Regions from separate parts of the Halomonas huangheensis genome, predicted to be linked through region 4. Evidence: predicted binding sites of a transcription regulator. Region 4 holds the regulator's gene; each other region holds the start of a gene.
The links. The regulator sigma-54, encoded in region 4, starts transcription at its own class of promoters, with help from an activator protein. The targets are predictions, from matches to a motif close to TGGCACNNNNNTTGCTNT.
Positions count from the first base shown of each region.

Region 1: a site for sigma-54 is predicted at 2,079-2,096, ahead of AR456_RS04680 (sugar phosphorylase). Genes of this name have one in related genera too.
Region 2: a site for sigma-54 is predicted at 2,523-2,540, ahead of flgB (flagellar basal body rod protein FlgB). Genes of this name have one in related genera too.
Region 3: a site for sigma-54 is predicted at 1,864-1,881, ahead of AR456_RS08475 (urease accessory protein UreD). Genes of this name have one in related genera too.

Region 1 covers NZ_CP013106.1:1,022,893-1,026,373, reverse strand. The annotation lists gene ribBA (bifunctional 3,4-dihydroxy-2-butanone-4-phosphate synthase/GTP cyclohydrolase II) at 1-212, opposite strand, end outside; gene ribD (bifunctional diaminohydroxyphosphoribosylaminopyrimidine deaminase/5-amino-6-(5-phosphoribosylamino)uracil reductase RibD) at 381-1,511, opposite strand; gene nrdR (transcriptional regulator NrdR) at 1,508-2,002, opposite strand; gene AR456_RS04680 (sugar phosphorylase) at 2,207-3,481, shown strand, end outside.
Region 2 covers NZ_CP013106.1:4,553,263-4,556,743, forward strand. The annotation lists gene flgE (flagellar hook protein FlgE) at 1-644, opposite strand, end outside; gene AR456_RS19780 (flagellar hook assembly protein FlgD) at 771-1,466, opposite strand; gene flgC (flagellar basal body rod protein FlgC) at 1,469-1,876, opposite strand; gene flgB (flagellar basal body rod protein FlgB) at 1,915-2,331, opposite strand; gene flgA (flagellar basal body P-ring formation chaperone FlgA) at 2,578-3,282, shown strand; gene flgM (flagellar biosynthesis anti-sigma factor FlgM) at 3,386-3,481, shown strand, end outside.
Region 3 covers NZ_CP013106.1:1,891,774-1,895,254, reverse strand. The annotation lists gene AR456_RS08485 (urease subunit beta) at 1-278, opposite strand, end outside; gene ureA (urease subunit gamma) at 418-720, opposite strand; gene AR456_RS08475 (urease accessory protein UreD) at 821-1,708, opposite strand; gene urtE (urea ABC transporter ATP-binding subunit UrtE) at 2,201-2,899, opposite strand; gene urtD (urea ABC transporter ATP-binding protein UrtD) at 2,899-3,481, opposite strand, start outside.
Region 4 covers NZ_CP013106.1:1,622,787-1,626,267, forward strand. The annotation lists gene rapZ (RNase adapter RapZ) at 1-114, opposite strand, end outside; gene ptsN (PTS IIA-like nitrogen regulatory protein PtsN) at 205-690, opposite strand; gene hpf (ribosome hibernation-promoting factor, HPF/YfiA family) at 697-1,005, opposite strand; gene AR456_RS07295 (RNA polymerase factor sigma-54) at 1,165-2,577, opposite strand; gene lptB (LPS export ABC transporter ATP-binding protein) at 2,879-3,481, opposite strand, start outside.

The sequences.
Region 1 (3,481 bases), 600 kb from region 4:
CAGCGTTCGCGAGTCATCGGCATGCAGATAAGGCCACGGGCATGCACTGCCATGAAGTTGATATGCTGCGCTTCACACTTCTCGGCGGCCATGATGATATCGCCTTCGTTCTCGCGATCCTCATCATCCATCAGAATGACCATGCGCCCTTGACGAATGTCTTCAACGAGCTCGGCGATCGGGGCAATGCCCTTGCTTGAGGAGTGCGACATGAAGTCTCCCTTGAAACCAATCGGAACATCAAGCGGCGCAATCCAGGTGGCGCCAGCAAATGCCGGAAACGGCGTCAGGTTACCGTGGCAGAACGCCATGCGCCAGTAACGCCGGATTATTCAGCCTTCAGGCTGCTCACAAACCCGATGAGTGGAGGCGGGCCTGCTTCACTTCTTCTCAGGGCGGGCAAGGATACGCCAATCCTGCCCCAGAGCGCGAATATCGACAATCTCCAGGCGCCGCTGCTGATCCATACGTTCGATGCCGGGCAGTGCCAGCAATGGACGCGCTTCACTGCCGAGTAGTGTTGGTGCGACATACAGGCGCAACTCATCAACCAGATCGGCATCCATCAGCGCGCCGGCCAGGGTCGCGCCGGTTTCCACCAACAGTTCATTGCACTGCTCATGCTGAGCCAACCAACCCAGCAGCACCGTCAGATCGACGCGACCATCACCTCCTGCGGGCAACTCGATGACTTCAGCGCCTGCGTCTTCGAGCCTCGCTCGGCGCGGACCTGCCATGCCATCAACGGCCACGACCAATGTCCGTCCCGGCTCGGTCAAACAGGCCGCCGCCAGGGGCATGCGCAGTTGACTATCCACTATCACACGCAGCGGTTGACGGGCCGAAATTGCCTCAGCATCATCCAGCCCCAATTGCTCGGCACGCACGGTCAAGCGGGAGTTGTCGAAGATGATCGAGTCAACGCCGCTGAGAATGGCACAGCTTTCGGCACGCAAACGCTGCACGTCGCGGCGGGCCTCCGGGCCAGTGATCCACTGAGATTCCCCTGAAGCCATGGCGGTCCGTCCATCCAGGCTCATCGCCTGCTTGAGACGAACCCGCGGCCGCCCTTCCAGCATGCGCATGATGAACCCTGCGTTCAGCGCTCGTGCATCGACTTCCAGGCAGCCAACTTCTACCTCGATACCGGCATCACGCAGCTTCTGGCTTCCGGTGCCGGCGACCACCGGATTGGGGTCTTCCATCGCCACCACAACCCGCGCCACACCAGCCTCGATCAACGCCTCGCAACACGGACCGGTACGGCCATGGTGAGAGCAGGGCTCCAGCGTCACATAGGCCGTCGCTCCCCGCGCCGAAACACCTGCGTCCCGCAACGCATGGATCTCAGCATGTGGTTCACCGGCCCGCAGGTGGAAGCCCTCACCAACCCGCTGCCCGTCCTTGACCAGCACACACCCGACCCGCGGGTTGGGCATGGAAGTATAACGACCGTGCCCTGCAAGCTGCAGGGCACGGGCCATCCATTCATGATCCAGCGCCGTTGTCATCGGCCATCCCCACGCGTCGATCCATCCGGAGAGAAGCCTGGCTCCTGCGCAAGACGATCGATCTCGGCTCGGAACTCATCGATATCCTGAAAACGCCGATACACCGATGCGAAGCGAATATACGCCACCTGGTCCAGGCGCTTGAGTGCGCCCATGACCTCTTCTCCGACAACCCGTGCGTGTACTTCGCGCTCACCGCGAGCACGTAGTTGCTGGCGAATACGTTCTACGGCCGCTTCGATGGATTCGGCACTAACCGGACGCTTTTCCAGCGCACGCAACATCCCCGCACGCAACTTGGCTTCATCGAACACCTCTCGAGTGCCGTCAGCCTTGATGATACGCGGCATCACCAGTTCAGCGGTCTCATAAGTAGTGAAACGCTCGCCGCACTCAGCGCACTGACGACGACGGCGTACCTGGTCACCTTCAGCCACCAGTCGAGAATCGGTCACACGGGTATCTTGGGCGCCGCAGAATGGGCAGTGCATAGTTGGGCTATCCAGCTCTAATCCTTGTTCCCCTAGTGTACCGGTTGACGGACGCTGCGGACAGTTCCCGCGCACCTGGCATGACTTGTGCTTGTCATGAACAGGAACATCTCAATGCTGGATACTCTAGTCGTGCAGGGGCTGTAGCGTGAATGCCACTCGCCGACACCCGATTCGGCCAACTTCCATGACCGGGAGAACAACATGTCGATCGATGCCCCTCTACCGCCACCGCCATCCCGCGATCAGTTCGAGCAGCGTGCCACCCTGCTGATCGACATGCTCTACGGCCAACGCCGTGACGAAGTCATGCGTCGATTGATGCGCCTGATCGATGCCCATCGCGATGACCTTGCGCACTTGCATGGTGCAGGTCCAGCGCCATTATGGAGCCAGGCGGACCAATGGCTGATTGTCTACGGCGACTCGCTGCTGGAGGACCAACGTCCACCGCTGGCGGTACTAGACGAGTTTCTGCAGCACCGTCTCGGTGACGTCTTCAGTGGTGTGCACGTGTTGCCTTTCTTCCCCTGGAGCAGCGACGACGGGTTCTCGGTCATCCACTATCGCGAGGTCAATCCCACCCTGGGCGATTGGCAGGACATCCGCCGCCTGGCCGGACATCGCGATCTAATGGTCGATCTAGTGCTCAATCATGTCTCACGGGAATCACTGTGGTTCGCCGACTATCTCGGAGGCAGTCTGCCCGGCCGCGATTTCTTCATCGAGATGGATCCCGACACCGAGCTCTCCGATGTCGTTCGTCCGCGCAGCTCACCGCTACTGGTGCCGGTATCCACCCGGCGCGGTTTGCGTCACCTGTGGGCGACCTTTTCCGAGGACCAGATTGATCTCAACTTCGCCAACCCGGATGTGCTGCTGGAATTCGTCGGTATTCTGCTGTTCTACCTTGAGCAGGGCGCACGGATCATTCGGCTCGACGCTATCGCCTATCTGTGGAAGCACCCGGGCACCAGCTGCATTCACCTGCCGGAAACCCATGCGGTGGTCAGATTGCTGCGCTTGATCGTCGATCACCTGGCGCCCGGAACCCTGATCATCACCGAGACCAATGTGCCCCATGCCGAAAACATCAGCTACTTCGGTCTTGAGCGATTGTCGTCGACAGAAGAAACCAGCCGACCCGACGAGGCACACCTCGTCTATCAGTTCACCCTGCCACCATTACTGCTGCATACGCTGACCAGCGGTGAGGCCAGCACTTTGGCGCGCTGGCTGACGAGTCTTCCGCAGCTACCACCGGGTTGCAGCTACCTCAACTTCACCGCCAGCCACGACGGCATCGGTGTACGCCCGCTGGAGGGTTGGCTGGAGTCGCATGACATCGAAGCCTTGATGGCACTGATGCAACGCTTCGGGGGATTCGTCAGCATGCGCAGCCATGCGGATGGCAGCGATAGTCCCTACGAGCTGAATATCACCTGGTTCGACGCCATGAGCGGTACCCGCAAGGGGCTG
Region 2 (3,481 bases), 1.8 Mb from region 4:
GCCTGCCATGCATTGGCGCCGGTCTTCTCGTAATAGATGGTGACGTTGCGCGCATTGCCCAGCGAGTCGTAGGTGGTGAAGTTGTTGGAGTAGTGGTAATCAACCTCGGCGTTGGCACCGGCCGTGTCGGACAGGGTTACGCTGTTGAGTTCTTCACCCGCTTCGGTACGCGAGTCCAGATTGAAGGTCGTGTTGACTTCAGTCGTGGCGCTGGCCGGCATTTCATCGGCGCCGACTTGAATGATCTGCGGCTGGCCTCCCACCTGAACGGTGCCATCGGCATCCACGCCATAACCCATTACACGCGCACCGGAAGCGTTCTGCAGATACCCGTCCGGCGTCAACGTCAACTGGCCGTTGCGAGAGTAGACAACCTGGCCACCCTGCTCCATACGGAAGAAGCCCTGACCGCTGATCCCCAGGTCCAGGCTACGGTTGGTGGTTTCGAGGTTACCGGAGTTGAAGTTCTGCAACACCGCCGATACCTGGGTCCCCAGACCCACTTGTGAATTGGCAAAAACATCGGCGAACTGTGCACTACCGCCCTTGTAGCCCACGGTCTGGGAGTTGGCGATATTATTGCCCAGCACATCGAGGCTATTGGCAGCGGCGTTCAGACCGCTCAGCGCTTGTGAAAAACCCATCAGTCGTTCTCCCTGTAGTTTGCATCCATGCAATGCGCCCTTCCGCTCGCGCCCTGCGTAATGAGATGGTTCGGAAAGACTCTCGTGGTTGGCATCGATCCTGGATCTGTTGCTGCAGGCATGTCCCTAGAGGATCTGCCGCACCTCATCCAGCCCTACCTGGCCATATACCGCGCCCAGGTCCAGCATGACCTCACCATTGGCATCCGCCGGTGTTACCCCACCGACGATGGCGTAGTTGAGGGCCGAGACAGCAATCTTCTCGCCTTCGGCACCTGTCGCGTCGAAGGACACCTGGTAGGCGCCATCGACCGCCGTGGCGCCATCAGCGGTCATTCCATCCCACTGGAAGGACTCGACGCCGGCCGCGGCCGGGCCCAGGTCGTAACTGTTGATCACTTCGCCGGATTCGTTGGTGATGGTGGCCTTGACGCTGGATGCCGGCTGACCCAGTTCGATGCCGAATGGCGTGGTCACAGCCTTACCATCCTCGGTCGTGGTCAGCAGCAGACGATCACCAGGGACCAGCACCCCTTCGCCGATCAACTGCGCGGCCTGCATCGCCTGACCGGCGTTGATCTGACCATTGATCACTTCCAACGAAGCGTTGAGGTCCTCGATACCGGCCACCGTGTTGATCTGCGCCAGCTGAGAAGTCATCTCGCTGTTGTCCATCGGATTCATCGGGTCCTGGTTCTGCAGTTGCGTCACCAGCAGGGTCATGAAGTTGTCGTTCAGCTCATCGGATGCCTTGCTCGAACTGGCGCTGGCGGTGGTCGCGTTGACACTGTTGTAGACGTTGGAATCAATCGTGCTGGCCATGATCATCCTTCTCCGAGCGTCAGGGTCTTGAGCATCAACTGCTTGCTGGTGTTCATCACCTCGACGTTGGCCTGATAGGAACGTGAGGCAGAAATCATGTTGACCATCTCGGCCACCGGATCGACATTGGGCATCTGCACGTAGCCCTGCTCATCGGCCAGCGGATGCTCGGGGCGATACTCCAGCCGCAGCGGCGAGGGGTCCTCGACCACCTCGCTGACCGCAACGCCACCAATACCACTGCGAGAGGAGGCGCGAGCCTCGAACATCACCTGGCGCGCACGGTAGGCCTCTCCATCTGGTCCAGACACGCTATCGGCGTTGGCCATATTGCTGGCGGTCACATTCATGCGCTGTGACTGGGCGCTCATCGCCGATGACGAGATATCAAAGATCGAAAACATGGACATGAGTAGATTCCTGGTTATCCCACCATGCCGCCAGAACGCTAGCGCTCGGGCTGCATGGCCTGCTTGAGGCCCTGGATGCGACTGTTGATGATGGTCAGCGCCGCCTGGTAGCGCACCGAGTTGTCAGCAAAGGCGCTACGTTCACGGTCCATGTCGACCGTATTGCCATCGAGGCTCGGCTGATCCGGTTCGCGATACAGCAGATGCCGGGAATCGAGCGCCGAGGGCGCTCCCTCTCCCGCAAGATGATGGCTGGAAGTACGCGCCAGCTTGAGTCCCGGCTGCATGGCACCACGCGTGGCATCTTCCAGCGCACGGCTGAAATCCATATCCCGCGCCTTGTATCCTGGCGTGTCAGCATTGGCGATATTGCTGGCCAGTACCTTCTGGCGCTCCTGACGCAGCGCCAGTGCCTGTTGGTGAAAGGCGAGTGAGGCCTCGAGCTGATCGAGCATCCCGATGCTCTCCAATGGCTGGTTGCAAATGGCCTGTTGCAGATGGCTTGCTGCAAAAGACCGAGTTCCGACCATGGAGACTAGCCGGGACCCTGTCACGACAAAGCGCAAAACAACCCGCTTTCCTGACGCCATTTCCACCGATGGCGGAAATTCACCAGCGCTAGACTCGCTTCAGGCCCTGTACGAAGTGAGCAGACAACGTCCCCCCGCCTACTCAACGAGGGTTTCCTCCAGGAGCACGCCATGACCACAGCACTGAAGGTGTGTCTGACGCTATCGATCATGTTGCTGGCGTCTTTCCTCGGCGGTACGGCCAGCGCTGACGACAACGACCCGAACATGGCTCGCGTGGAGCAGTTTCTGTTCGAACAGTTGGTGGATTCCGGTGTGGCTCCCGAGAACATCGAAATCGACGTCTTCCCCCCGGCGGCAGCACTCGACACCTGTCAGCACAGCGAACCTTTTCTGGCACGCAACGACACCCGCCTGATGGGACGAGTCTCTGTCGGGCTGCGCTGCGGCGCGGAAGCTCATCGCGTGCGATATATGCAAGCCGAACTGCATGTCTATGGCGAACGAGTGATCGCCGCGCGTGATATTGCCCCTGGCGAGATGATTCGCGCCGATATGCTCACCACCGAACGCGTCGACTTCAGCCGCCTGCCGGCACAATCGGTTACCGATCTCAACGCCGCCATCGGCCAGCAGGCACGCCGTCCTCTGCGTCAGGGTCAGGGCCTTTCCGCCTACGCGCTAAGCGCTCCGCAGCTGGTGGAACGTGGTCAGAGGGTCAGCATCGAAGCCAATGGCAGAGGCTTCCGTATCCGCCGCCAGGGCGAAGCACTGGATAACGGCGCTCAGGGTGATATCGTGCGTATCAGGATGGCAAACCGGGAAATTGTCGAAGCTCAGATCACCGGCCCGGGCGCGCTGACAGTCGCCTTCTAGCTCTCCACCAGCCCGGAACCCACTCGACACCTAAAGTTCTCCCGCAGCTCGCCGATAACCAAAGCAACACCTTCCGCGCACCCCGGAACATGAGGCCAGGCCCGTGAAAATCGACCCGCAGATCCCGCTGACTCGTCCATCCCAATCGGAGTCCGCCAGAGATGTCCGTACGGTGGATAGCAGTACATCGCTGAAGCCC
Region 3 (3,481 bases), 270 kb from region 4:
AAGCCGTAGATATGCCGACGGCCAACGAACGGTATCAGCGTAACCACGCGCGTCTGCCCTGGTTCGAAGCGAATCGCCGTACCTGCGGCGATATCAAGACGCTGCCCGCGCGCTGCCTCTCGATCGAACCGGAGCGCTGGATTGGCCTCGGCAAAGTGGTAGTGAGAGCCAACCTGGATCGGCCGATCTCCGCGATTGGCGACCTCTAACGTCAGGCGTGGACGCCCTTCACATAGCTGAATATCATCGGGTTGCAGTTGGTATTCACCGGGTATCATCAGTGTTTCCCCATTCGTCAGGTACTGGTTCCTGAAGCTACTGGCTCCCACGCGAAGTGGCAGGACTATGCATGATTCAAGAGCCCTGACTCAGGAAGCGTGTTTCACGACGCGTAGCCAGAATTCTGGATGCGGCTGTTCAGGTGATGGGGTTATGTACGGTCACCAACTTGGTACCGTCCGGAAACGTCGCCTCAACCTGCACCTCGTCGACCATCTCGGCCACACCGTCCATGACATCATCGCGGGTCAGGATGCGCCGTCCTTCGCTCATCATCTCGGCCACCGAGCGGCCATCACGGGCACCTTCCATGATCTCGCAACTGATCAAGGCCACCGCTTCGGGATAGTTGAGCTTGAGTCCCCGGGCCCGCCGGCGCTCAGCCAGCAATCCCGCGGTAAACAGCAGCAGCTTGTCCTTGTCTCTGGGCGTCAGCTCCATCGCGTATATCCCCTGTGTTCGAATACGTTATTCATCGCTTCCTGACCCACTCCTTTCCTGCAACCGGTTTTTCCTCCAACGTGCACTGCCTTCCACATACTCAGGTTCGCCAGATACGCGGAATACAAGCAGGCTGTTGAGCGAGTTTCGGGCGCAACAGGTGCCAGGCCTCTTCCAGCAGCTGCCAGGCGTCGCCGCGCGAGTCACCGAGATAACGCAACAACAGCACATCGTGCCGCCAGGTAACCGCCCAGCATTGGTGTGCCTCGAGCCGCTCTCGCAACCATTCGACTGCCGCCTGGCCATCCTCCAGCCCAACGGCCCAGAGCGTTGCCTGAACGCCATGACCTCGCTGACCCCAGCTACCCCGAAAACGCCGATGAGTCGGGTCCAGTGGCTGCCTTTCAATCCATAACGGCATCCCGTCACGGACAATCGTGAAATGCTGCTCCAGGCGACCAGAGACAAACGGCAGTTGGCTGGCCGGTCGCCCCAACGCCAACAGTTCCCAACCCAGGCAACGTGCGCTGCCGGACAGCTCGATTCGCGTCCGCTGACATCCTCGCGAGCCATCGAAAGCAATCGTTTCCTGGGGTAGCCACTCGAGCAGTCCGTCGTCGTCGACCTGGAGCAGAGTGTCCTGCTGCCATGCCACTCCATTGCGGTCGGCACGATAGAGCTTATTGGCTGCAGGCGTGGTCAGTAACGTGCGCCCCCCCGATTCCACACGGGCTTCGATACGCAGGGCATCACCACTGACCAGGCCTCCGGGTGGGTGCAATAGATAGACGTGACAGGATCCGTTCGGACCCTCTGGATAGAATGGACGCTGGACACGTAGCGGCCCGTGGTGGCGCATATCACGCATGCGCGTCACGCCATCTCTGGCAACAAATCCCAATTGCAGAGAAGCGTCCCAGCGCCTCAGGTCATCGAAACGGTGTCCTGAAACATCCAACGACTGGCGTGACCAAGGCTGTGACAGCATGGATGCTGATGGCACGGGCCTTGATGTCATGGGCTTTGATGACACGGGCTGTGGCGGTCGTTGCTGCGCAGTCATATGACTCCTGATTCATGACCGGAGTCCCGACACCTGCCTGCTTGTACGCAGCCGAGAGGTGTGACTCCATGCCCAGTTGCGGTGCAACGCCCGTACCAGATTGGAAAACAAACAATTTTATTGTTTAATATCAATTATATATAGTTATACCAGACAACATTTCCTGCACAGAGAATTGCCACAACAGCACCAGCAAGGTGCGAGACGGCACATGCCGCACCAACATAGAGCACCGCGCTCCTGCCCCTTGAGGCTACTGGGGGCGATGTGACGAAGTCGCCGAGCAGGATGAAACACAACGAGACTGGAGCGCGCAGCCGCAGCATCTGAGTGATATATGAGGATTGATACCGGGCTGGCACACCAGCACCACGGGATGCCGTGATTCGCCTGCTCAAGCAGTTGTTCAGACCGCTCCTAGACCGTCAGATACTGCTTGACCACCTCATCATCCAACTCGGCTATCCGACTCCCGGCGACGCGTCGCCCGCGATCAAGAATCACGAAATGGTCAGCGTAGCGTCGCGCAAAAGGCAGTTTCTGCTCGACCAACAGCACCGTCAGCCCGTCTTCGGCAATCAGTTGGCGAATCACCTCGCCGATACGAGTCACGATATTGGGCTGAATCCCCTCTCCTGGCTCGTCAAGAATCAGTAACCGCGGCTCCAGCACCAGAGCACGGCCAATGGCCAATTGTTGCTGCTGGCCACCGGAAAGGTCGCCGCCACGGCGATGACGCATCTCCTTGAGCACCGGAAACAGTTCGAAGATGCGCTCAGGCACATGGCGAACCTTGTCGCGACGTGCAGCCAGTCCGGTGCGAAGGTTCTCCTCCACCGTCAGCATCGGAAATATCTGCCTTCCTTGCGGGACATAGCCGATGCCCAGCCGAGAGCGCGCTTCAAGACGCTCGCGTTCGAGGGCAATCCCGCCATCGAAGCGTATCTGGCCTTTCTGTATCGCGACCTCACCCATGATCGCTTTCATCAGTGTGGTCTTGCCGACACCATTGCGGCCGAGGACGCAGGTACACCTCCCCCTGGGCACCTCCAGATCGAGATCCCAAAGCGTATGGCTCTCGCCATGGAATTGGTCCAGCCCCTTGATACTGAGCATCAGGCAACCTCCTCTTCACCACCCAGATAGACGTCGATGACCCGGGGATCACTGGAGACGCTATCCATACTGCCTTCGGCCAGCACTTGCCCCTGATGTAGCACCGTTACGGTGCGCGCAATGGAGCGCACAAATCCCATGTCATGTTCCACCACGACCACCGAGTGACGCCCCGCAAGTCCGGTCAACAGCTCAGCGGTGCGTTCCATCTCCTGCTCAGTCATCCCGGCGACGGGCTCGTCGACCAGCAACAGGCGCGGTCGTTGCATCAACAACATGCCAATCTCCAGCCACTGTTTCTGACCATGAGACAGAATGCCCGCCTGGCGCTGCCGCAGCTCGACCAGACCAATGGTTGCCAACACCTCATCGATTCGCTCGCGCACCTCCGTGGTCAGCCGTGCGCGCAGCGTCGGCCATAACCCCTTATCCATAGCCATCGCCAGTTCAAGATTCTCGAATACACTCAGTGCCTCGAACACCGTCGGTTTCTGGAACTTGCGCCCGATGCCCAGGCGGGCGATTTCGGGCTCATTCATGTTGAGAAGGTTGTGTCGGCTGCCAAACCACACACTGCCGGTA
Region 4 (3,481 bases):
GCCCAGCAACATGGCCGGGAGATTGTCGATGGCATAGAAACCCAGATCCTCAAGCGCCTGCAATGCAACGGATTTGCCTGAACCAGATCGGCCACTGATGATCACGAGTTGCATTTACAGTCTCCCGCTCAAGGGTCGCCAGGGCGATGCCTGGCAATGAGTGACAAAATGACGGTGACGGAAGGGCGCAGCGGCAGCCGGTACTCAGCCGTCGCTATCCCGGGCGGAGGCACTGCGAAGAATAGCCTCCTGCAACCTTTCGTGCAGTTCGCGCTGTGAGCCAGCCTGGCGCAACCGCTGGCGAGTCTCCGCGTCGTTCATCACGCCGGCGACCTGGCCGAGTAGGGCGAGGTGAGCCTCGTCGGCTTCCTCGGGCACCAGCAACACGAAGATCAGATCAACGGGTTCTCCGTCGATCGCATCGAAATCAATGGGGTCCGCCAGCTTTAGAAACCCGGAGATCGGTGCCTTGCAATGCGGATTACGCGCATGCGGAATGGCAACTCCGTTACCGATCCCGGTACTGCCGAGGCGTTCTCGGCCAATCAGGCGGCTGAATACTTCCTGGCTATCCAGGCTAGGCGTGTTTTGGGCGATGAAGGTGCTGAAGAACTCCAGCACCCTCTTCTTGCTACCTCCCGGCACATCGAACAGCGTGCGCTCGGGAGGGAGAATGGCATCCAATGTCATGAGGAATCAGCGAAGTCCAGCGCCCTGGGCACGGGCTTGAGATTTTTCCTTGTGCTTGACCAATTGGCGGTCAAGCTTGTCGGCTAGTGCATCTATGGCAGCGTACATGTCGCCATCCTGGGCGTCGGCATGCAGGTCAGCACCGGCAGCATGGAGTGTACAGGCAGCAAGTTGGCGCTCCTTTTCTACAGATAACGTCACCTGAACATTGGTGATGTTGTCATAGTGACGCTCCACTCGAGCGAGCTTTTCTTGTACATAGTCACGCAGCGGGTCGGTCAGTTCGACGTGATGGCCGGTGATATTGACTTGCATGACAGGCTCCTTGCTCTAGCAATGGTAGATCGATTGTAACCCTTTTTGCCGCCTTGCAAACCCCCTGAGCACAAGTCCTTATCAAGCCTTGACAGATGAGGTTCTGGTGGTCATGGGGAATAGGTAGAGAACTGCTCGATCTGGGGCAGTGGGCGATGATCAGCGCAGACGTTTACGCTCACTGGATGATGGTATGTGCATGGCCTCACGGTACTTGGCAATGGTCCGTCGCGCGACATGAACACCATCTTCGGCCAGCAGCTCCACCAGTTTGCTGTCAGAGAGCGGCTTGCGTGGAGGTTCGTCCTGAACCAGCTTCTTGATTCTGGCTCGGATGGCAGTGCTTGAATGGGCATCGCCGTCGTTGCCGACCTGGCTGGAGAAGAAGTACTTGAGTTCGTACACGCCGCGCGGAGTATGTACGAACTTCTGGGTGGTTACGCGAGAGATGGTTGATTCATGCATCTCAACCTTCTCCGCTATGTCAGCGAGAATCAGAGGCTTCATGGCGGCTTCGCCCTGCTCAAGGAAGTCCAGTTGGCGCAGCATGATCTCACGGCCCACCTTGAGCAGTGTGTCATTACGGCTGGAGAGGCTCTTGAGCAACCAGCGTGCTTCCTGAAGATGATCCTTGAGGAACTGGTTGTCCTGGCTGCGGTCCGCACGACGAATCAGAGCTGCATAGTCGGGCTGAATGCGCAGGCGCGGCATGGCTTCTGGATTGAGCTCAACCTGCCAGCCTTCACTGCCATGGCGCACGATCAGGTCGGGTACCACATAGTCGACGTTGCTGTCGCCGAAGCTGCTGCCTGGTCGAGGATCAAGGCTGCGGATCAGTTCAATGACACTGTCCAGCCCGTCATCGTCGAGTCCCAGACGTCGCTTGAGCAGGCGCCGCTCGCCACTGGCCAATGCTTCGAGAAACTGACGTACCAGACGTCCGGCCTGGGGCAGTAGTGGAGTCTCTCGGGGCAGAGTGTCGAGTTGCAGCAACAGGCACTCACGCAAGTCGCGAGCGAAGACACCTGTTGGCTCAAACAGCTGGAGCCGCTTGAGAACGGCTTCAACTTCTTTCAGCGAAAGCTTGTCGAATCCTTGTTGCTGAAGGCCCTGGTGGATTTCTTCGAGCGGTTGGTTGAGATAGCCGTCGATGTTTACTGCATCGATCAGTGATTCGGCGATGCGCATGTCGTCAGCATCGATGTCGAGCATTGCCAATTGCCAGCTCAAGTGACCCTGCAATGACTGTGAGGATGCCTGACGTTCGAAGTCGGGGCCTTCGCCACTGCCGGCAGAGGAACTGCCGGAGTCCTGGTAGGTATCCGACCAGTCGCTATCGATCGAAAGTTCGCTCGGTATCTCGTCGGCCCAGTCATCTTCCGGTGTTTCGCTGGCGGTCTGCTCGCCGAAGTCGTCTTCCAGCTCCAGCATGGGGTTGGCCTCAAGGGCCTGTTGAATCTCCTGGCGAAGATCCAGCGTAGACAGCTGCAGCAGGGCGATTGCCTGCTGCAGTTGCGGGGTCATGGTGAGCTGCGTACCCAACCGCAGTTGCAGTGACGCCTTCAGGGCCATGCGAGAGGTCCGTTGCTGATGACAGAAGGCTTTACCCTACTCATCAGAAGTATGCCATGCAAGTCCCTTGCCAACATGGCGATAAAGCGTTGACTTTTTTGAGCAAGGCTGGTGGGGATGCCTGGTCCAAGCTAAAAGCCAGGAGCGGAGGGTAGCTATAAGCTGTAAGCCATAAGCGGTAAGTAACCTCGCAAGTGGTGAGCTTTCGACTACGCTCGATCTTGAATCCCGAAGGGCTTCTGTCTGTGCTCTATGCGGCGGTGTTGAATAGCTCGTTACTCGACGCTCACAGGCTCGGTGCTTATAGCCTGAAATTCTCGCCCAGATACACTTCGCGGACCCGTTTGTTGGCGAGAATGTCGTCGGCATTGCCTTCAGCAATGATCTGGCCATCACCGACAATATAGGCGTGATCACAGATATCGAGGGTTTCACGGACGTTGTGGTCGGTGATCAACACCCCGATATTGCGTTCCTTGAGCTGGCGGATGATTGACTTGATATCGCCGACCGAGATCGGATCGACCCCAGCAAAGGGCTCATCGAGCAGGATGAAGGCCGGTTCGGTGGCGAGGGCGCGGGCAATTTCGACGCGGCGTCGCTCACCACCAGACAGACTCATGCCGGGGTTGTCGCGAATGTGTGTGATGTGGAAGTCCTCGAGCAGGCCCTCAAGGTTCTTTTCACGGCCTTTACGGTCCAGATCCTTGCGTGTCTCAAGAATCGCCATGATGTTGTCGGCTACCGACAGCTTGCGGAAGATCGAGGCTTCCTGGGGTAGGTAGCCGATGCCCGCCAGGGCGCGCTCATGCATCGCCGAGCGGCTGAGGTCATGATCGTCGATGGCAATCTCGCCAGCATCGGCGCGCACAAGTCCGACAATCATGTAGAAGGATGTCGTCTT